DNA from 3 places in the Beijerinckia sp. 28-YEA-48 genome. Region 3 is predicted to be linked to each of the others. Evidence: predicted binding sites of a transcription regulator. Region 3 holds the regulator's gene; each other region holds the start of a gene.
What was found. Region 3 encodes LexA, which represses DNA repair genes until DNA is damaged. Its sites were predicted from a motif close to TGTTCNNNNTGTGTTCNG; they were not measured.

Region 1 (7,694 bases), 2.0 Mb from region 3:
CAATCGAAGGCGAGTTCCCAAGCCGCTTTTGGCTCTCCAATTTACGGACGCAATCGTCGACTTGCCTCTGAACACGGAACCCCCGCAGCGACTGGACGTTTCATCGATGGAAGCCAAAGCAAAACCGCTTCCGGCCGATCAACGACACACGGAAGGAACAGGCCATGTTGAAGAGCGTGAGCGCAGCGGCGCTTCTTGCCATCTTGGCGGGTGGTTCTGCCATCGCGCAATCCGCGCCGTCCACGATGTCACAGGCGCCCGCGTCGAATTATGTGACGACATATTCGTCGAGCCAATCCCTGGCGTCAGGGATCGTGAACAAGAATGTTTATGATCCCAAGGACGAGAAGATCGGCGAGGTGAACGATCTTCTCCTTGATCGCTCCAGTGGCGCGGTTGCGGCCGCGGTCATCGGTGTCGGCGGCTTCCTTGGTATAGGTGAGAAGAATATTGCCGTGCCGTTTCAGAACATCAAGGTGACGATGAAAGATGACAAGGAACGGCTGGTGTTGAACACGACGAAGGAAGAGTTAAAGACCGCGCCTGAGTTCAAGGTGGTCACGCCCGCCCGTCCGGGCAGCTCCGCGCCAACCGCGCCGGGTTTGAACCCTCCGCCTGATCGATCCACCGGGCGATAGAACGCCAGAGATCTCCAGAAGCTGCGGCTGCCGAATGGCAGCCGCTTTCTTTTCCGCACGCATCCGGCGATGTTGGGAGCGCCGGTTCAGAGTTCCTTGTGGAGCCGGTTTGTGCGAATATGACGATTGTTGCTGATGAATAGTATCGATTTGAGATTGTTGCCGTCGTGTTTTGCCATAAGGGGAAACATCGTCGGGCCACCTGGTAGGTGAAATGTTCGGTCGGGAGAGTTCCGCTCCGTCTTTGCAGCACGAGATGATGGGCGGTGAAGGATTGCCCGGCCCCGCGGCAAGACCGCGTCCGCTGACCATCCGGACGCTGCTTGTCCTGCTCATCGCGGCGATCCTGCTGCCGCTTCTGGCTCTGAGTCTCTACCTCGCTGATCGTTATGCCAGCGCCGAGCGCCGGGTGATCGAGGCCCGGCGTTTCGATGTCGTTGAAAGCATCACCGAAATATTGCATCGCGACGTCGAGAAGATCGCTCATACGCTGCGAACGGTGGCGACAAGCGACAGCCTGCGCTCTTCAGATCTGACAGCCTTTCGCAATCAAATCGCTGCTGCGGCGCCATTGGCGTCGATCGACTATGTGATTCTGTCCGATCAGGCTGGCAAGCCGCTTTTGGTCTTCTCTGCCGATGGCGGGCCCGCGCCCGCCGTGTCGTTTCGCCTGTCCGATATACCGGCCGGACAAGATCTGTCCGTCTCTGGATTTCTGCGTGGACCCGACAATGAGCCGGAATTCACGCTGAGTGTTCCAACCATTTGCGCCGCTGGCGCGCGCTGCGTGCTCAGCGCCGTGCTTCTGCTCAAGCGCTATAATGGAATGTTCGCCGAAGCCAATGTGCCGCCCGAATGGACCGCGGGCCTGCTTGATCGCAATGGGGTCATGCTGGCGCGTAGTCGCGATCCTGAAAAATTTCTTGGTCGTACGTCGCGTTCGGAAACTCAGGTCATCGTGCAAGAGTCCGAGAAAGGCGGCGTCTATGATGGCGTCAATTTCGAGGGCGTCGCCGCGTCCAATATTTTTCGCAAGTCCGCTCTGACCGGATGGACGACGGTCATCGCTATTCCCAAAACGGTGATCAATGCGCCGCTGACGCGCATCTTCATGCTGATGGCCATCGCCAGCGCCGTCCTCATCGGATTAGGACTTCTGCTGGCAACCATCCTGGCGCGGCGTATCGCCATTGCGCTACGCCGTCTGAGTGGCGCGGCCGTGGCCCTCGTCGATGGTGGCGCCCCTCAGATTGAAAACCCTGGCATCCGGGAATTGTCCGAAGTGCAGCGCGCTTTCGAATATGCCGCCTCGATCGCTCATGAGCATCGCGAGACCCAGACCAGGCTGCGCTCCCATGAATTGTTCTTTCGCTTGCTGATCGATTCCGCGGCGGAAGGCATCTTCAGCATCGATCAGAGTGGAACGATCACCATCTGCAACGCAGCCTTTGTCAGATTGGCTGGCGCCACCGATGAGAGCCAGGTCGTTGGCTGGCCCTTGCTCGACATCATGCAGCACACCCGGGCCGACGGAACGCTTTTCACGAATATAGATGATCCGATCTTGTCGGCGGCGCGCACCGGGTTCAATCGCCACGCCGAGGGAGAGTTCTTTTTTCGACGCGACGGCAATGCCTTCCCCGTCGAATATTGGGTGCGGCCGATCTACCAGGACGAGCAATTGCAGGGTGTCGTCTGCACGATGGTCGATATCTCGGCACGTCTGCGCGCCGAGGCGATGAATGCCCATCTGGCCGCGATCGTCACGTCCTCCGCCGATGCGATCAAGAGTATCTCGCTCGAGGGCAATGTCGTCTCGTGGAACGAGGGCGCCGAACGTCTGTTCGGTTACAAGGCGAGTGAGATCGTTGGCCAATCTCTCAGCATCTTGATTCCTGAATCGCGCCGGGGCGAGTTGCAGGAAAAGATTTCCGCTGTAGCGAATGGCGAAAACTTTCGGCGTGAAACCGTGCGCCGCCGCAAAGATGGGAGTCTGATTGATGTTCATATCGAAGCGGCGCCTATCTACGATGCGCGTGGCGCCATCATAGGTGTCTCGACCATTGCGCGCGACATCACCCAGCGCAAGCGCATCGAGGGGGAACTGCGCAGCCGTGAAGCGCAATTCCGCAGCGTCTTCAATAATTCGGCCGTCGGTATGGCACGCTCCGGGCTCGATGGCCACTGGCTGATGGTCAATGCACGCATGTCGGAGATCACCGGCTATAGCGCAGCCGAGTTGCTGCGACGCCGCGCCGTTGATCTGACCTTCACCGACGATCTTTATGCCGATGAGGACCAGATGCGGGATCTGCTCGACGGCAAGATCCCATCTTTCGCCCTCGACAAACGTTTCATTCGCAAGGACGGCTCCACCACCTGGGTCGGCATCACCGTCTCGCTGGAGCGCGACAGCGCTGGCCAGCCGCTTTATTTCCTGCATGTCGTGCGCGACATCAGCGCCCATCGGGAGGCCGAACAGCACCAGTTCTTCCTGATGCGGGAGCTGTCGCATCGCTCGAAGAATCTTCTCGCCGTCATTCAGGCCATGGCGCGGCAGACGGCGCGCGTTTCCTACGACATCGATACTTTTTTGGATCGTTTTTCCCTGCGCCTGCAGGGATTGGCGACCTCCCACGATCTGCTCGTTCATCAGAACTGGAAACATGTTCTGCTCACCGATCTGGTGCAGCAGCAGCTCGCACCTTTTGTCGATATGGACAGCGGCCGGCTCGTGGTCGGCGGACCGATGGTGGCAGTGATCCCAGAAGCGGCACAGGCTCTCGGTTTGGCGCTGCATGAATTGGCCACCAATGCGGCCAAGCATGGTTCCCTATCGGCGGCAGGCGGCCGCGTGGCGGTGACTTGGGATTTTGTGACGGTGGACGGGCAGGAGCGGCTGCGGGTTGAGTGGGCTGAATCCGGTGGTCCCAGGGTGAAGCCACCAGCAGGTCAAGGTTTCGGCCATGTCGTCATCACGCGCATGGCCGGGCGCTCGCTCGATGGCCATGTGGAGATTGATTTCGCGCCGGCGGGATTGCGGTGGGCGATTTCCTTCCCGACGTCCAATCTGGTGCTTGGCTAGGTAGACTGCCCTTTAAAGGGGCGTGGAACGATCGTTTGAAGGTCGCGTTAAACAGAGGAAAACGTCCGGTCTATCCCCCTAATCATCATAGGCTCACCATGCTTATTCGTGCGGGATTTGATATTTCGATCGGCTGTGCGCAAGCGACGCCGCTCCTGCTGCTGCTCAACATTCATCCGTCCCGAGATAAGGATGTACGGTCTTCGACGGGCTTGCGTGTCACGTCGGGTGTTGTCACGTCCGAACATGCCGACATGTTCGGCAATCGTGTGCATCGCGTGATGGGCCAGCCTGGCACCGTGCGCTTGACTTGCGATTCCCTGGTGCAGGATACCGGGCTGCCTGACTTCATGGATGCGGCGGCGCGTGAAACGCCGGTCGCTGATTTGCCGTCCGAAGTCCTCGTCTATCTTCTGGGCAGCCGCTATTGCGAAACGGACCAGTTGGGTGAAACCGCCTGGAAGCTTTTCGGCAACGGCCCCACGGGTTTGGCGCGTGTCGAAGCGATTTGCGCTTTCGTCCATGACCATATCGCGTTTGATTATGCCTTCGCCCAGGCGACGCGCACGGCTTTGGGCGCTTACAATGACAGGCAGGGTGTGTGCCGAGATTTTGCTCATCTCGCCATCACCCTCTGCCGCAGCATGAACATTCCAGCGCGTTATTGCACCGGCTATCTCGGCGATATCGGCGTGCCCAGAGATCCCGCGCCGATGGATTTCAGCGCCTGGTTCGAGGTCTGGCTCGATGGCCGCTGGTACACGTTCGACGCCCGGCACAACCATCCGCGTATCGGCCGCATCGTCATGGCGCGGGGCCGCGACGCCGCCGACGTGGCGATGATCAGCAGTTTCGGCCTTCACACTCTGCTCAATTTTCAGGTCTGGACGGATCAAGTCGCTGAAACCGCGGTTGCCTCCCGTTTGTTCTTGCACAATCCCATGCCGGCTCAGGTTTATCCGGCCCAAGCGAATCCGGCAGTGACGGGCAGATCGGCCGTCTACGGATAATTTCCCCGCAAACCCAATCGCTTGCCGCAGAGGCCGCCCATTGCGGGCGGTCTCACCGGTCGTGGGCGGGCGGGATTGCAAACGGGATCGCTTGACTCTGGCGCGAAACGGAGTCGTTTATATAGAACAAAACAGGAACATGAAAATGGCCCGCGAAAGCCTTCAGGCACTGCGGCGTGATCTTGCCGCTCTTGAGCGGACGGGCATGCCGCAGGCCGTCGATTTCTTCTCTTTTGGCCTACCGGACGTCGACGAGGCGCTGGGCGGTGGCTTGGTGCGCGGCGCACTGCATGAGGTCTATGCCCATAGCCTGCGCGACATCGTTTCCGCTGCCGGCTTCGCCGCCACCTTGGCCATCCGGGCCGCGGCGCACCGGCCGGTGGTCTGGGTCCGGCAGGATTTCGCCGAGACGGAGGCCGGCAGTTTGAGCCCGGCTGGCCTGGCTGAACTGGGACTGGACCCGTCGCAGATCATTCTGGTGAAGGCGCGCGATGCCCTCGGCGTTCTGCGTGCCAGTGCCGAAGCCTTGGCCTGCGCCCCGCTGGGTGCCGTGCTGGTCGAACCCTGGGGCCAACCCGGCGTGATCGATCTTGTCGCGACGCGCCGCCTGTCCTTGGCCGCCGCCGCTACCGGTGTGCCGGCCCTGATGTTGCGCCCGGCAGCGGCACCGCTGCCTAGCGCTGCCACGACGCGCTGGTCCGTCCGCGCCCTGCAGTCGCGGGCGCTGGCGGCTGATGCGCCGGGCTTTCCCGCTTTCGAAATGAGTTTGTTGCGACACCGCGCCGGCATGGCCGGCCGGGCCTGGCGTGTGGAGTGGAACCGTGACGCAGAATGTTTCCGGATCAGAAAGCGCCAAATCAGAGACTACCCGGCGCTATCTCGCCCTTTGGGCTCCCTTTCTGTCGACCGATCGGCTGCGGCACCGGCGCCCGCCGTTGCCAGCGGCGAATGGCGCAAGAGCGCCTGAAGGGCTGCAAGAAGCGCCACTTGTCGTCATCGATAAGATCAAAGGGGCGCTGCGGCTCGTGGCGGTCGATCAGCGCGCCTTGTCCCTGGGGCTGACGCCGGGCCTGGCGCTGGCCGATGCCCGCGCTCGTGTGCCAGACCTGCAGGTCACCCCGCTCGATGCGCACATCGATACAGCCTGTCTCGAACGGCTGGCAGATCTGTGCGATCGCTGGACGCCGCTGGTGGCGCTCGATCCGCCCCATGGCCTGCTGCTCGATATTTCCGGCTGCGCCCATCTGTTCGGCGGCGAAGCGGAACTGGGGAAAGACATGCGCCGGCGCTTCAGCCGTAGCGGTCTTGATCTGCGCCTGGCGATTGCCGGCACGCCCGATGCGGCCCGCGCGTTGGCGCGCTTCGGACGCGGCGGCATCATCGCGCCGGGGGTGGAGGCGCAGAGCGTCGGCGCCCTGCCGATTGCCGCCCTTGGGGTCGATCCGCAGATCGTGCACGGCCTGTCGCGCGCCGGGTTGAAAACCATTGCCGCTTTGACTGAAAGGTCCTCGACGCCGTTGGCGGCGCGCTTCGGCGACGACCTGATCGCGCGGCTCGATCGTGTGTGCGGGCGTGTCGATATCCGCATCACGCCGCGCCGCATGCCGCCCGCCTGCATGGCGGAACGGCCGTTCGCCGATCCCATCGCCCGCATGGAAGATATCGAGGCGACCTTGGAGCGCCTGCTGCAGCGGATTGCCGATCTGTTGCAGCAACGTGGCGAAGGTGGCCGCCGCTTCGAGGCCAGTTTCTTTCGCGCCGATGGCGCGGTGCGCACGATCATGGTCGAAACCGGTCATCCCAGCCGCGATCCCAAAACCATCCTGCGGCTCTATCGCGAGCGCCTTGAGGCCTTGGCCGATCCGCTGGATCCGGGCTTTGGCTTCGATCTCATCCGCATCCTGGTGCCGGTGGCCGAGCCCCTTGATGCGGCGCAGGTCAGCCTCGACGGCAAGGCCAACGCCGACAGTGAAGTGGCCGATCTTGTCGATAAACTCGTCGCACGCTTCGGCCGTGATCGCGTGCAACATTTCGTGCCGCGCGACACGCACGATCCGCACCGCCGCGCCTTCACCGTGCCCGCCACCGGCACCTTCGCACCTGCCCATTGGGATAAGCCGGAGCCGGACGAGCCGCCGCTGCGACCCTTGCATATTTTCAATCCGCCGCAGCCGGTGCTGGTGACAGCGCAAGTGCCCGATGGGCCGCCGGCGCGCTTTGTCTGGCGTCGCGCTTCCCACGAGATCGTCTTGGCGGAAGGGCCGGAGCGTATCGCTTCGGAATGGTGGCGGCGCGAACACGACGTGCCGACGCGCGATTACTACCGGGTGGAGGACATGGAAGGACGCCGCTTCTGGATTTTCCGCGACGGTCTCTACGAACGAGAAGTCGAAAAGCCGCAATGGTATTTGCATGGACTATTCGCATGACGCGCTATGCGGACTTCGCCACGGCGAGCAATTTTTCTTTCCTGCGCGGCGCCTCCCATGCGCGCGACCTGGTGGCGCAGGCGCTGGGCCTGGGTCATGCCGGTCTCGGTATCGCCGATCGCAATACGGTCGCGGGTGTCGTGCGCGCCTATGCGGCGCTCAATCACTTACGCAAGACGGGTACATTACCCGCGACTCCTGAACGCGAAGGCTCCGGCCCCGGCGAATATGTGTTGGTCGAACACCCCACACCCATTGTTCTCAAGACGGAAGAGATTCAAGTTCTGGCGGAAGCATTCAAGCTCGTGGTCGGCGCGCGCTTGGCTTTCATGGACGGCACGCCAGATATTCTCGTCTATCCGGAAGACCGCGCCGGCTGGGGGCGGCTCTGCCGCCTGCTGACTGTGGGCAATAGGCGCGCCAAGAAAGGCGAATGTGATCTAACTCTCGATGATCTTCTCGTCGATACATCGCATCTGCTTCTCGTGGTAATGCCCGAGCGCCAGCTCGATGGCCTGGCTGAGCTGCTGAC
Region 2 (7,694 bases), 2.0 Mb from region 3:
GGCACTGAGGCGGAGACCGGTGAAGATGCTGGGCAGAGCGCCCGGCAAGACCACCTGCCAAAACAGGCTCGGACCGCGACAGCCAAGCATTTCGGCCGCCTCGATCAAGCGCGGATCGCCGCCGCGCACACCCAGCACCGTGTTCATGAGGATCGGAAAGAAGCAGGCCAATGCGATCAGCGACAGCGCCGCCTTGGCGCCCAGCCCAAACACCATGATCGACAACGGCAACCATGCCGTCACGGGGATGGGGCGGATCAACTGGAGCGTCGGATCAAGCAGCTGTTCGGCAAGCTTGCTGCGCCCGATGAGCAGGCCGAGTGGGATCGCCGTTATCGCCGCCAACCCAAAGCCTTCGACCACGCGTTGCAGGGACGCCCAGAAGTGCAGCAGGAGCGTGCCCGAGAAGCCATCATCGTTGATGCCGCCAACCGCGAAATCGACGAAGGTCTCGACCACCGTCCATGGCGCCGGCAGCAGCACCGACGGTGCGATCTTGGCGCTGATGGACCAGGCGGCGAGTACGCCGACTGGAATGATCAACGCCAGGAGCCACGCCCGCAGACGACCGTTGCGCTTGACGGCTGGCAGCACAAGGGGGGCCGTGACCGGCTGTTGCGCGCCCGGAGCGACGCTATTGGTCGTACTCACGGCTTTTCGCTGCCGCTCTTGGCGATGTCATCGGACACCGACGTCGTGATCAGCTTGTCGATGTCTGGCACGGCGCGGATCTGCTTGGCTTCCATCATCGCCTGCGCGAAGTTCTTGGCCAGCTGCACATAATTGGCGTCGATCTTCCAAGCGGAGCTGATGTTCTTGATCGCAACTTCCATAGCATCGGGCTTGACGCCGTAGTTGGCGACCGCTGTCTGGAGGAAAGCTTCCGGATGCTTGTCGAGATATTCAGAAGCGCGCGCGTGCGCGATCATGAAATTGCGCACCATCTCGGGCTTTTCACGGAAGGTCTTCTCGGTCACCATAATGGCGGCGTTCAATTGGCCCATCGGCGTCGAATAAGGATATTCGATCACTCGACCGGCACCGCTCGTCACCGCGATACCGGAAGACGGTTCTGTGCCAACGAAGGCATCGATGTCGCCGCGGATCAGGGCGCTCGTCATTTCACCGAACGTCAGACGCACGACGCTGATGTCGCGAATGGACATGTTTTCCTGACGGAGACGCGCATTGAATACCAGTTCCTGCGTGGAACCGGCCTGCAGGCCGACGCGCTTGCCCTTCAAATCCGCGATCGTCTTCAAATTCTGATCGGCGCGGCCGGTAATATTGATCGAGCCATTGAGAAAGGCGCCAACCACGACGAGCGGCTCGCCGTTGGAAAAGCCCGAGATCGCGGTGCCGATACCCGCGTTGGCAATATCAACGGACCCCGACAAAAGCGCATTCTTGGAGTCGGCAGGCACATCGACGCCGACAATGTCGATCTTGACGCCGGGAGGCGCGAAGCGATTGTACAGATAGACCACGGCCGCTGCCGGCGCTTTCACATGCACAAAGCGGATGGTCATGTCGGCGGCAACGGAGCCGGTCACGGAACCCAGCAATAGGCCGGCGACCAAAACGGCCGACGAAAAATAGGTCTTCATTTTGCAAGTCTTTCTTTTTGGGACAAACGGTTGGCCGACGGGCCCGAGGGAAAAGTCTGGGCGATCGCGGCACTGATCCGGTCAGCGGCGGCAATAACCTGCCCTTTGTAGAGTCTGTCGATCTGCTCGCGGCCGACGTGGAGCGCCGCACCCGACATATTGATCGACGCGACCGTTCGCCCCGATGCATCAACAATTGGTGCGGCAACACTGGCGATACCGGCTTCGAACGACGAAATCTGCGATACGAAGCCGAGCAGCTTGTCGGCCTCCATCTGCTTCAAAATGTCGGCAAGGACGGCATGCGGCGTCAGTTCCCCCTTGGCCATCGCCGCCTGGAAACGGCTCGTGACTTCCGCCTGTGACAGACCGGCGAGCAACACGCGGCCCATCGTGGTGGAGAAGGCCGGAAGACGAGCGCCCACGACGATCGTGCTCGCAACCGGACGATGGGTGGGGACGCGGGCCAGATAGACGACGTCAAAATCGCTAAGAACGCCGAGGTGAGCGGACCAGCCCGACTCGTCGCGCAGATCCCTGAGGATCGGCAAGGCCATTTCCGCCAAATCGAAATCGAGCGTCCCAGCCGACCGACGCGGCAGATCTTTAACGATCATTTTGCGGCCGTCGCTGTCGCTGCCCAAATAGCCAAGCTTTTCCAAGGTGTAGACGGCCCGATAAGCGGCCGAGCGGGTCTGGCCGATCCCATTAGCGATTTCGACCAGGGTCCGAGGCTCCCCCTCAATGCTAAGCCATTGAAGAATCTGCAGGCCTCGGACTAACGCCGGCACCATGTAACGGTCGTCTTCGCCCTCTTCATCCGGGATCTGGACCATCATCTCGCGTGTTCCAACAGCAATTGATGTGTTGACCGGTAAATAGATCGCGTTCATGTGTCAACAAACCTGAGGAATGCGCCTATGCTGAGTGTCCTGCCCCTGCCTGAAATCATCTGCCGACCTGGCGCTCTCGCCGACCTGGCCCATCGCCTGCGCCGGCTCGGAAGCAGCCGACCGCTGATCATCACCGACCCAGGCGTTCAAGCCGCCGGTCTCGTCGATCGCCTCACTCAGGTTCTGCGGGACGCCAATATTTCTCACGCGCTGTTTGCCAAGGTCGAAGCCGATCCACCGAGCCATGTGGTTGAAGCGGCGGTGGCTTCCGGCAGGGAACATGGCGTCGACAGCGTGATCGGCTTCGGTGGTGGCAGCTCGCTTGATGTTGCCAAGCTTGCGGCCCTCCTGCTGCGCAGCCCGCAACCGCTGACGGCCATTTTCGGTCACAGCAAGGCCGTCGGACCTCGGCTGCCGCTCATCCAAATCCCAACCACCGCCGGCACAGGGTCAGAAGTGACACCGACCTCTGTCATCTCCGTCGGCGATTTCGACAAGCGAGGCGTGATTTCCCGCACGCTGATTTGCGATGATGCCCTACTCGATCCGGAACTGACAGTAGGGCTACCGCCCTCCGTCACCGCAGCAACCGGCATGGATGCGCTGACTCATGCCATCGAGGCGCTGACGACTAGACATCTCCGCAATGCCATGTCCGACGCCCTCGCCATCAAGGCCATCGCGTTGATCGGTGGCAACATCCAGCGGGCGGTCACGGATGGCCACGATATCGACGCGCGCATGGCGATGATGGAAGGGGCGACGATGGCAGGCATCGCCTTTGCCAACGCGCCGGTCGGCGCCGTTCATGCCCTCGCTCATCCGCTTGGAGACAGCCGTTTTAAAGTGCCCCACGGCCTCGCCAATGCGCTGCTGCTGCCCCACGTAATCAGTTTCAACACACCCGCAGCCGAGCAAGAATATGCACGAGTCTCGCAGGCTCTCGGCTGGAACGGCGACGCCCATGATCTTCCCCAGCGCTTGATCCAACTTAATGCAATACTGAAGCTACCGGCCGGCCTCCAGGCCATCGGCATACGCGAAGAAGATCTTCCGACTCTGGTTGATGAAGGCATGAAGGTCGATCGGTTGCTGGCAAACAACGTGCGCATAGTAACGCGGGATGATGCAGCGACCATTTTTCAAAGCGCATGGCGTTGACGGATTCGCTCACGCGAGTTCACCAACGGCCAGCTATCGAACAGTTCGCACCTAGGCCGCCTGGGTCTGCAACGGCGACTGGCCGCGATGGCTCAGCGCCTCGGCCAGATGGATGCGGGCCACCGTGTCGCGGCCGTCGAGATCAGCGAGCGTGCGCGCCAGTTTCAGCACGCGATGGAAGCCGCGCGCCGTGAGGCGCAGGCGCTCCGTTGCGTCGCGCAGCAAGGCTGAGCCAGAACCATCGAGCTGCGCCACCTGCTCGACCATACCGGCGGGCGCCGCCGCATTGGTCGTCACCTTCGGCAGGCCGAGCGCCGCGTAACGCTGCGCCTGGATAGTGCGCGCAGTAGCGACACGGGCGGCGACCTCGGCCGAACCTTCGGCCGGCGGCGGCAGGAGGAGATCGGCGGCGGTGACCGCCGGCACTTCGATCGTCAGATCGAAGCGATCGAGCAAAGGACCTGAGATACGCGTCTGATAAGCGGCCATGCAGCGCTCGTTGGGCATGCGCCGACAGGCAAAGCCCGGATCAGTGGCGTGGCCGCAGCGGCACGGGTTCATCGCGGCGACGAGCTGGAAGCGCGCCGGATAGAGGACGCGATGATTGGCGCGCGCCAAGGCGATCTCGCCGGTTTCCAACGGTTGACGCAGGCTATCGAGGGCGGGGGCTGGAAACTCCGGCAGCTCGTCGAGAAACAATACGCCATGATGGGCGAGCGACGCCTCGCCCGGCCGCGCATTGACGCCGCCGCCGACCAGCGCCGCCATGGAGGCGGAATGATGCGGCGCACGGAACGGCCGCCGATCGGTCAGCTCGCCACCGGCCAAAATGCCGGCCAGCGAATGGACCATCGACACTTCCAGAAGCTCCGCCGGATTGAGCGGCGGCAGGATCGACGGCAGCCGCGCCGCCAGCATGGATTTGCCCGAGCCTGGAGGTCCGTTCATCAACAGATTGTGCCCGCCGGCGGCGGCGATCTCGAGCGCCCGCTTGGCGCTCTCTTGCCCCTTGATGTCTCTGAGATCGGGCAGCGGCGGCCCCTTGGCGCGCACCGCCGGGTGCGGGCGCGCCATCACCTGGGTGCCGCGAAAATGATTGGCAAGCTGGATCAGCGAACGCGGCGCCAGAATATCGAGATCGGCCGAGGCCCAGGCCGCTTCCGGCCCGGTTTCAAACGGGCAGATCAGACCATGGCCCCGCGCATTGGCGGCAACAGCAGCGGGCAAGACACCAGCGACGGGGCTGATCGCGCCATCGAGCGCCAGTTCGCCTAGAACGGTGTAGCCCGCGAGCGCATCGGACGGGATGGCGCCGATGGCCGCCATGACCGCGAGCGCTATCGGCAGATCGTAATGACTGCCCTCCTTCGGCATGTCGGCAGGAGCCAGATTGATGGTGATCTTCTTGGCCGGCAAAGCCAGGCCCGAGGCATTCAGCGCGGCACGCACCCGCTCGCGCGATTCGCCCACCGCCTTGTCGGCGAGGCCGACGAGAACAAAGCCGGTGGCGCCGCCGGATAATTGCACCTGAACATCGATCGGCCGGGCCTCGACGCCTTCAAATGCCACCGTCGCGACGCGCACCACCATGTCGGCCCCCGCAGATCAACGGCGCGACATTAGCGGGCTACCTTGCCGGAAGCAAGAACATTTCATGAACATTCGCAAGCCTCCGTGGGACCCCACGTCGTCGCATTAAGCGCTACTCTTCTTGAAGCGGCGTGCCAGCGCCTCCGTCGCCTGCGCCAATATCCCGACGTCGACCCCCACCGCCGTGAATGAAGTCCCCATTTCGATGAAGCGCGCGGCGTGTTCGGGATTGCCCGTGAGAATCCCGGAAGGCTTGCCGCAGGCCTTTAGCGTTTTGATCCCGTCCTCGACCGCCGACATCACCGTGGCGTGGCCGGAATTGCCAATATGGCCGAGACTGGCAGCGAGATCGGCCGGCCCAATGAAAACGCCATCCACGCCGTCGACCGCAGCGATGTCTTCCAAATTATCGAGTGCTTCACGCGTTTCGACTTGGACGATCAGACACAATTCATTCTCTGCCAATGTGCCGTAATTCGCCACGCGGCCAAATCTCGTGGCCCGGGTCAGAGCCGACACCCCGCGTATTCCCTCCGGTGCGTAGCGCATCGCCGCGACCGCCTGCGCCGCTTCCGTTGCGTTCTGCACATAAGGGATCAGCAAAGTCTGAGCCCCTATATCAAGGAAGCGTTTAATCAGCACCGGATCGTTACTTGCTGGCCGGACGACCGGAGACACTGGATAGGCCGCCAGTGCTTGGAGTTGCGCCAACACCGTAAGGGGATCGCCGGGAGAGTGCTCCGTATCGAGCAAGAGCCAGTCGAAACCCGACATGGCCATAGCTTCCAACCCATAAGCGCCGGGAAGACTGCACCACAGTCCGAGTTGATGACGACCTTCTTGCAAGGCCCGTTTGAAATGGTTCGGAGGAAGTTCCATCAGCGGCTCAGATGAACGAAACGCCGATAGCGCCAAGCGGGCCATAGTCGGCCTGCATGACGTCACCAGCCAAGACATCGACAGGGCGGGTGAACGAGCCAGCGAGGACAATCTGCCCCTTCTCCAGCTTGCCGCCCACGACCGACAATTTATTCGCCAGCCATGCAACCCCGCTTGCCGGGTGCCCCATGATCGCGGCCGAAACGCCCGATTCCTCGATGATACCGTTCTTCGACAGGGTAGCGCCGACCCAACGGATATCGACATCGAACGGTCGCACCATCCGGCCGCCGACAACGATCCCGCCGGAAGCCGCGTTATCCGCGATGGTGTCGGTGATGGCGCGAGGCACTTCCGTTCGATAATCGATGATTTCCAATGCGGGCACGATAAATTCCGTTGCCCGCATGACATCATAAATTTGAACGCCCGGTCCCTGCAGATCCTGCCCCATGATGAAGGCGAGCTCGACCTCCAGCCGTGGTTTTAGAAAGCTGGCGGCCGGAATTTGCGCGCCGTCCCGATACATCATCGTATCCAGGAGGTGACCATAGTCCGGCTCAGTGATCTTTGACGCCATCTGCATGGCGCGCGACGTCAGACCGATCTTATGGCCAATCTGGCGGGCGCCTTTCTCCATGTGCAGCTCAGCCCAAAGCCTTTGGATGACGTAAGCATCCTGCAATTCGATATCCGGAAATGTCCGGCTCAGTTGCGGAATGACCTTCTTGTTCTTCTCGGCGGCATAGAGATCAGCGGCACCTTTGCGGCGTTGTTCATCAGTCAGCACGTTTCTTCCCCGTCGGATCGAAAACTTCGGCTAAACCATGGGATCATCAGTCGAAAGTCATGCTTCCGCGACACAGTCGATCTCGAGCAGGAATTCCTTGCGCGGCAGGCGCGCCTCCACTGTCGTCCGCGCCGGCCAACCCGATGGGTCCTGGCCAAAGAATTCCTTGTAGATCTCGTTCATCTCCTCAAAGTCCGCACGACGATCGAGGTAGATGTTGACCTTACCGATCTTGTCGATGGAGCTGCCCGCATATTCAAGCGTCGCTTTGATATGCTGCAGAGCAAAACGCATCTGTTTGCCGAAGTCACCGGGGGGTACCTGCACGTTCTCGTCATATCCAGGGAAGCCGGACACGAAGATCAGGTTGCCGATCTTGACGGCGTTGGAATGCGGCGCCTTCGACCGCGGAAGGTTTGGATTGTTGTATATGGTACGTGCCATGGCTCAACTTTCTTGTGATGGGAGGTCAGTGTTTCCCGATTCTGGCGCGACCAGAGCCATCTCGTCGGGAGAGATTTGAGACGCGAACTGCTGCCGGAAAAGGTCTGGCGTCGTGCCACGATGACGCTTGAAGAAGCGCACGAAATGAGACGGGTGCGAATAGCCGAGGCAATAGGATATCTCCTTAACAGATCGATTTGTATAAAGAAGAAGACGCGTTGCCTGGCCCAGCAGAGCAGATTGAATGATCTCGTGTGCTGATCTCGAACAGGCCCTGCGACAGGCGGAGGTCAGGCTATAAGGGGTCGTCGACAGCCGGGCCGCAAAAGC
Region 3 (7,694 bases):
GAATATCGGCTGGTCAACGACAACGACTCGAATTTTTCCAAATCCCGCCTCATGCACAAGCGCGGCCAGATCCGGGATTTTTCGACCTTAGGCCTTTCCAAGCCGCAACAGTGGGAACTCATCCGGCTGATGCTGAAACGCAAGGAAGACCTCGACGACATCACCATCGAGCAATATTTCAGCCCCGGCTTCCTCGAAACCAACTTCTGGTATCTCTGGCGCTCGATGTTCGCGTTCGAGAACTGGCAGAGCCTTCTCGAAATGAAGCTCTACATGCATCGATTTATCGATGCGCTCGATGGACTGACCGACCTGTCGGCGCTGGTCTTCCCGAAATACAATCAATACGACAGCTTCGTGCGTCCCCTGGTGACGCATCTGCGCGAACGCGGCGTGAAGGTGCAATTCGACACGCGCGCCTATGATCTCGACATGGCCGTCAATGGCGATGCCCGCACGGTGACCGGGATCAAAGCCAAGGTGGCTGGCGCCGATACGACCATTGCGGTCGGTCCAAAAGATGTGGTCTTCGCGCTGACCGGCTCCATGACCGAAGGCACGGCATATGGCGACATGAACACGGCCCCCGTGCTTGATCGCGGCAAGACCGATCCGGGCGACGCCAGCGATTGGGCGCTCTGGAAGAACCTGGCGAAGCAATCATCGATCTTCGGCAAGCCCGAGAAATTCTATGGCAATGTCGATGGCTCGATGTGGGAGTCGGTGACGCTGACCTGCAAGCCCTCGCCCTTCGTCGATAAGTTGAAAGAGCTTTCAGTCAACGATCCCTATTCCGGCAAGACGGTGACGGGCGGGATCATCACCTTCACCGACTCGAATTGGGTGATGAGCTTCACCTGCAACCGCCAGCCGCATTTCCCGACCCAGCCCAAGGATGTCTTGGTGGTCTGGGTCTATGCGCTGCTGATGGACAAGCAAGGCAACTTCGTCAAAAAGCCGATGCCAGCCTGCACCGGGCGCGAGATCATCGCCGAGCTTTGCTATCATCTGGGCATCGAGGATCAGCTCGATGCGGTGGTGGCCAACACCAAGGCACGCTTGGCGCTGATGCCCTACATCACATCGATGTTCATGCCGCGCGCGGCTGGCGACCGGCCACATGTGGTGCCTGCCGGTTGCACCAACCTTGGTTTGATGGGCCAGTTCGTCGAAACGGCAAACGACATCATCTTCACGATGGACAGTTCGATCCGCACCGCGCGCGTCGGGGTCTACACCCTTCTGAACCTGCGCAAGCAGGTGCCGGATATCAGTCCGACACAATACGATATCCGCTCGCTGCTGAAAGCCGCCCGCGCGTTGAACAACGGCGAGCCGTTCCCCGGCGAGCGCCTGCTCCACCGGCTGCTCGACAAAACCTACTATGCCCACATCCTGCCGCCGCTGCCTGAAGCCGATGCCGCTAAGCGTGAAACGGCAGAAGGCGAACTGACGGGACTTTTGGGCAAGGGCAATCAGGCGCTCGGCCTCGTTATCGGCTGGCTGGAACAGGTTCGCGAAAGCTTGGCCGCGCACAAGCGCTAGGTTCGCTGGCGGTTCTGAGTAATCGACCGGCCATGTTGAAGGCGGTGCGCGCCGCCTTCAACGGGCAATAGACCCGTATTGCCAAGCGCTTTGAGCCACACCTAGCGCGTCCTTGGCGCATCCTTGACCCAAACCGTCTGCCCCTTGCGGAACACATCGCGAACGATTATCGTTTGTTCATGGTTTGTTTATCGATTCGCCACAGGGTGATGCGCCCGACAGGCGGGCGAATCGACAAGGCGCCGTGGCTGGCGGCGCCAGCCCAGCGTGTTTGGGCGGAGAGGACAATTATGCTGACGAAGAAGCAGAGCGAACTCCTGCGCTTCATCAACGAACGGCTCAAAGAGGCCGGCGTGCCCCCTTCCTTCGATGAGATGAAGGATGCGCTTGATCTGCGCTCGAAGTCGGGCATCCATCGCCTGATCATGGCGCTGGAAGAACGCGGCTTCATTCGTCGCCTGCCCAACCGCGCCCGCGCGCTTGAAGTGTTGAAACTGCCGGAGGCCTCCGTGCCGGCTGGACCGCGTGGCGGCCGTTTCTCGCCAGCGGTGATCGAGGGCACCCTTGGCAAGGTCCGCGCCCCAGTCACGCCGATGGCCGACGACAGTTTCGTGCCGCCCATCTCAATTCCCGTCATGGGCCGCATCGCCGCCGGTACGCCGATCTCGGCGATCCAGTCGCGCAGCCACACCATTTCCGTCCCGCCGGACTTCCTCTCCACCGGCGATCATTTCGCCCTGGAAGTGCGCGGCGATTCGATGATCGAAGCGGGCATTCTCGATACCGATACGGTGATCATCCGCCGGCAGGAAAATGCCGAGTCCGGCGACATCGTCGTAGCGCTGATCGACGATGAGGAAGCGACCTTGAAGCGCCTGCGTCGGCGCGGCGCCTCGATCGCTCTGGAAGCGGCCAACCCGGCCTATGAAACCCGGATTTTCGGTCCCGACCGTGTGCGTATCCAAGGCAAGCTGGTCAGCCTGATCCGCCGTTACTAAGCGGCTCTTACTGCGGCTCATAGATCTCCTCTTGCGGCGGAGATTGAGATGAAGCCGCAGCCGGCGGATCGTTCTGCGCCAGGATGCGCGGCGCCGGCGACCAGGGTCGATCGAACTGGGGCGAGCGGGCGCTGCGCATGACGGCTGCGCCATCAACAGCGAAGCGAAATTCGCTGGCGCCATATTTCAGCAAATGCTCGCCATCGACGACAAGCCGCGGCCCCTTGCAGGTGCCGTTGAGCCAGAAGCGCGTGACGACAATGTCGGCACGCGGACAGTCCTCGGCGACGTTGCGTGGATCGAGGATGAGAACCACAACGCGCCCGTCCCGCAACGTCCCCGTGCAGCCGCCAACATCACACAGGCCATTGCCTTGCAGGGCTGGATCGCGCGCCGGACGCGCATCCGCATCGGCCGTCAGCCATTGCGACACGCCAAAGAAATTGCCGCGCGCATTGAGCACGGCCAGCTGGCCGTCGGCGGCGCGATAAGCCAGCGTGCCGCCTTGCCGGTCCACCATCAGATCAGGCCGCGCGCTGGTCAGCGCCAGCGCCACGCCGGCAATCGCGAAGGGCACACCACACCAGCGCAACGGCGTCTGCCACAGGGTGATCCACAACAGCCCCAGTGTCATCAGCAACAGAGCGCCAACACCGAACGCCGGCACCATGCGCGTCGAGCCGGCGAGGCTCGCGACCCATTCGGCCACGAACATCATGAAGCCGACGCCCAGCCCCATGACCCACCAGAACGGCCCGTCAAGTCCAAAGGCTGAGGCGACAAGCCCCGCCGCGCCAAAGGGCATGACGATGAATTCGACAAGTGGGATTGTCAGAACGTTACCAATGAGTCCGTAGCTAGAGATCCTGTGGAAATGAAAAACCGCATAGGGGTCGGTGGCGAGCGAGGCGATCAAGGTCGTCACCACCGCCACCGAGACGATGAAGCCGAAGCGGTTCAAGAGACCAGGCGGACCATCGCGCTTCATGCCGAAGAAGCCAGCACCGCCGCGCTTCTCGAAAGCCGCGATCATCGCTGCCACGGCCGCGAATGACATCTGGAACGACGGGCCAAGCACGGTGGCAGGCTCGCGCAGCATGACGACCAGCGCGGCGATGGCCAGATTGCGCATGGAGAACGCCGGCCGGCCAAACAGCACTGCGCCCAGCATGATGAGCACCATGACCAAAGCGCGCTCGGTGGCCACTTCCGAGCCCGAGAACAGATCGTAAGCGATGGCGCCGACCATGGCGAAGCCTGCCGCCCACTGCTTGATCGGCCTCGTCAACGCCACCGTCGGCGACAGCGCCAGCAGAGCGCGCAAGCTCCACAGCATGAGGCCCGCCGCCAGCACCATATGCAGGCCGGAGATCGACACGACGTGATAGATGCCAGCCGCGCGCAGCGCCTCGTTGGTGCTCTCTGGAATGAGCCCGCGCTTGCCGGTGACGAGCGCTGCGGCGACGGCGCCATTGGCGCCGCCAATCGCCGTGGCGATACGCTCGGTCAGGGCGTTGCGGCCACGATCGATCCAGGCGTTGAGCTTTGCTGTCAGCGGCGCTTCGAGCGCCGCGACCACCACCGGGCGCGACAGCCCGTTGCCGACTGCGCCAATGCGCTGGAACCAGGCGTCGCGGGCGAAATCATAGCCGCCAGGCTCCGAAGCACGAGGCGGCGGCACCAGCCGCACGCTCAAACTGATTGAAGCGCCAGAGACAAAATCAGGCCGTCCCCGCATGATGATGCGCACGCGCTCCGGCCGCGCGGCCTCGGCAAGTCCGTTGGCGCTCGCCAGCCGCATCAGCAGCCGGGCCGAGCCGTCGCGCAGCTCGATCGTCTCGACGAAACCGGTCGCCTTGCCGCTCCAGCTCCGATCGATGACCGGCGCCGCGACCCAGGCGGTGCGCAGGGTCGCCACCGAGAAACCGGCGAAGAGAAAGGCGAAGGCCATGGCCGCGCGATAGGCCGCCAAGCGCTCGCGACGCAGAGCCAGCACTGCGACGCCGGCGCAGAGGGCGGTTGCCGCCAGTGGCGCTGGCAGCCAAGGTTCCCGCTCGGCGGCAAAATAGAGGACGATGCCGGCCCCAAAGGCGACGGCGGCCCAAGGAAACAGCCGCCGTTGCTCCACTTCCTCGGCAAACCAGGCGGACAGGCGCGCCAGCAGCCAGGCAGGATCGCGCGGCGTTGTGGTTGCCCACGCACCGCCAACACGCGTTCCAACGCCTGCGATGGCAATACTACGCGCCCTCGCCATGATAGTCTTGAGCCCCCCGGCCGGTGCTTCCCCCGATCATTGCACAGTTTAAACGCCCCGCCGTCTACCTCCTGCCGTAAGTTGTGTGATAGATGCCCGAATTTGGCGACGGATATGACGTCCGCCGCGACCGATTTTGAACAGTTTGAGTACCGCCATGTCCGACCCCGTCGTCACCCGGTTTGCACCATCCCCGACCGGCTTCCTCCATATCGGCGGAGCGCGCACGGCGCTGTTCAACTGGCTTTATGCCCGCCACTTCGGCGGCAAGATGCTGCTGCGGATCGAGGACACGGATCGCGAGCGTTCGACCGAAACCGCCATCACCGCCATCATCGACGGCCTCTCCTGGCTCGGCCTGACCTGGGACGGCGACGTGATCTACCAGTTCGCTGGAGCCAACCGTCACGCTGAAGTCGCGCACCAGCTGCTGCGCGAAGGCAAAGCCTACAAATGTTTCGCCACCCAGCAGGAACTCGAGGAGATGCGCGAGAAGGCGCGGGCCGAGAAGCGCCAGACCCGTTACGACGGGCGCTGGCGCGACCGGTCGGCGAACGATGTCGCGGCGATGGAAGCGGCTGGCGTCAAGCCGGTGATCCGCCTGAAGGCGCCTGCCGAGGGCGACACGGTCATCGAAGATCGCGTGCAGGGCAAGGTGGTCTTCCCAAACAAGGATCTCGACGATCTGGTGCTGCTGCGCTCTGACGGCACACCGACCTATATGCTCGCCGTCGTCGTCGATGACCACGATGCGGGCGTGACCCACGTGATCCGTGGCGACGACCATCTGACCAATGCGGCGCGGCAGGCGCATATCTATCAGGCCATGGGTTGGCAGACGCCGATCTTCGCCCATATCCCGCTGATCCACGGGCCGGACGGCGCGAAACTGTCGAAGCGCCACGGCGCGCTTGGCGTCGATGCGTATCGCGCCATGGGCTATCTGCCGGCGGCGCTGCGCAATTATCTCGTGCGTCTTGGCTGGAGCCATGGCGACCAGGAAATCTTCTCGACCGAAGAGATGACGCAGTTTTTCGATCTGCCGCAGATCGGCCGCTCGCCGGCGCGCTTCGATTACGCCAAACTGGAAAATCTCAACGGCCACTATCTGCGTGCGATGCCCGAAGCGGAATTGCTCGACACGCTGATCGCCACCCTGCCCTTCCTCAAGGATGGCCCGGCGCTCGCCGCACGTCTCGATGCGCCGATGCGCGCGCGCCTGCTCGCCGCCATGCCCGGCCTGAAGGAACGCGCCAAGACGCTCAACGATCTGATCGAAGGCGGCAGTTTCCTGTTTGCCGATCGGCCCTTGCCGATTGATGAAAAAGCGACGGCAGCGCTTGAGAACGGCGGCCGCGCCCATCTCGCCGCTTTGACGCCGCGCCTCGCCAAGGCCGGCGAATGGACGGCAGCGGCGACGGAAGCGATCGTGCGCGCCTATGCGGAAGAAACCGGCGCCAAGCTCGGACAGATCGCACAGCCGCTGCGCGCGGCGTTGACGGGACGGCTGACGTCGCCAGGCATTTTCGATGTTCTGGTGGTGCTGGGCCGCGAGGAAGCCCTCGGCCGGCTCGACGACCAGGCGCGCCTCGCCGCGCTCAGCTAGAGCAAATTGCGTTTCGAACGCGTCTTTGTGGCGTTTGACTAAAGTCAAACTGCAAAACGCTCTAAGCGCGATCGCCTCAAAATAAGGCAGAGCTTTGCGCCGGCGAAACCGTCCGGTGCAAACTGCGTTATTCACATTGGCGATAGCAGCTATTCGGTGGCTCGGGACGGGTTCCTTAAAACCGTAACATACCGCTGCTTTTGTTGATCTTTTGGGCGGGCCGCCGCCTTCTTTTGGTCAGACTTGAATGCTGCCCGCCGATGCGTTAGCACACGCCCGGTTGTGGAAAACCTTCCCTCACGCCGACGCCCCCTCCGGGTTCCCGGCACACATCATGAAGGCCGAAAATATGAGCAAGACCGCGACGATCACAATCGGCAATAATACCTATGACATGCCCATACGGGGAGGCACGGAGGGGCCGGAAGTCGTCGACATCGCCAAGCTCTACGGACAGGCCAACGTCTTCACCTACGATCCGGGTTTCATGTCGACCGCGAGCTGCGAGTCGAAGATCACCTATATCGATGGCGATGCCGGCATCCTGCAGTATCGCGGTTATCCGATCGAGCAGCTCGCCGAGCACGGCGACTTCCTCGAAACCTGCTACCTGCTGCTATACGGGGAACTGCCGACCGCGAACCAGAAATCCGATTTCGATTATCGCATCACGCGCCACACGATGGTGCATGAGCAGATGTCGCGCTTCTTCTCCGGCTTCCGTCGCGACGCGCATCCGATGGCCGTCATGGTTGGCACCGTCGGCGCGATGGCTGCTTTCTATCCGGACTCCGCCGACATCAGCGACCCGCATCAGCGCATGATCGCATCGATGCGTCTGGTCGCGAAGATCCCGACCATCGCCGCCATGGCCTATAAATATTCGGTCGGCCAGCCGTTCGTGTTCCCGAAGAACGACCTCGATTACACGTCGAACTTCCTGCACATGTGCTACGCCGTGCCGTGCGAGGATTATAAGGTCAACCCGATCATCGCCCGCGCGCTCGACCGCATCTTCATCCTGCATGCGGACCACGAGCAGAACGCTTCGACCTCGACGGTGCGTCTCGCCGGCTCCTCCGGCGCCAATCCGTTCGCTTGTATCGCCGCTGGCATCGCCTGCCTGTGGGGCCCGGCGCACGGCGGCGCCAACGAAGCCGCTCTCGCCATGCTCGCCGAAATCGGCACGGTCGATAAGATCCCCGAATTCGTCTCGCGCGTGAAGGACAAGAAGGATCATACGCGCCTGATGGGCTTCGGCCATCGCGTCTACAAGAACTACGATCCGCGC

Region 1: a site for LexA is predicted at 4,856-4,873, ahead of BLW50_RS30855 (ImuA family protein). Genes of this name have one in related genera too.
Region 2: a site for LexA is predicted at 5,305-5,322, ahead of BLW50_RS19920 (YifB family Mg chelatase-like AAA ATPase). Genes of this name have one in related genera too.

Annotation. Positions count from the first base shown of each region.
Region 1 is NZ_FNSI01000001.1:4,267,396-4,275,089, reverse strand. It holds gene BLW50_RS20010 (PRC-barrel domain-containing protein) at 165-638, shown strand; gene BLW50_RS20005 (PAS domain S-box protein) at 883-3,723, shown strand; gene BLW50_RS20000 (transglutaminase-like domain-containing protein) at 3,822-4,733, shown strand; gene BLW50_RS30855 (ImuA family protein) at 4,879-5,700, shown strand; gene BLW50_RS19990 (Y-family DNA polymerase) at 5,669-7,162, shown strand; gene BLW50_RS19985 (error-prone DNA polymerase) at 7,159-7,694, shown strand, end outside.
Region 2 is NZ_FNSI01000001.1:4,247,754-4,255,447, forward strand. It holds gene BLW50_RS19900 (ABC transporter permease) at 1-651, opposite strand, end outside; gene BLW50_RS19905 (ABC transporter substrate-binding protein) at 648-1,607, opposite strand; gene BLW50_RS19910 (IclR family transcriptional regulator) at 1,604-2,500, opposite strand; gene BLW50_RS19915 (iron-containing alcohol dehydrogenase) at 2,528-3,661, shown strand; gene BLW50_RS19920 (YifB family Mg chelatase-like AAA ATPase) at 3,713-5,251, opposite strand; gene BLW50_RS19925 (aldolase/citrate lyase family protein) at 5,357-6,130, opposite strand; gene hpaH (2-oxo-hept-4-ene-1,7-dioate hydratase) at 6,138-6,920, opposite strand; gene BLW50_RS19935 (RidA family protein) at 6,978-7,364, opposite strand; gene BLW50_RS19940 (AraC family transcriptional regulator) at 7,368-7,694, opposite strand, start outside.
Region 3 is NZ_FNSI01000001.1:2,250,112-2,257,805, forward strand. It holds gene BLW50_RS10665 (oleate hydratase) at 1-1,545, shown strand, start outside; gene lexA (transcriptional repressor LexA) at 1,836-2,543, shown strand; gene BLW50_RS10675 (ComEC/Rec2 family competence protein) at 2,551-4,797, opposite strand; gene gltX (glutamate--tRNA ligase) at 4,955-6,403, shown strand; gene gltA (citrate synthase) at 6,753-7,694, shown strand, end outside.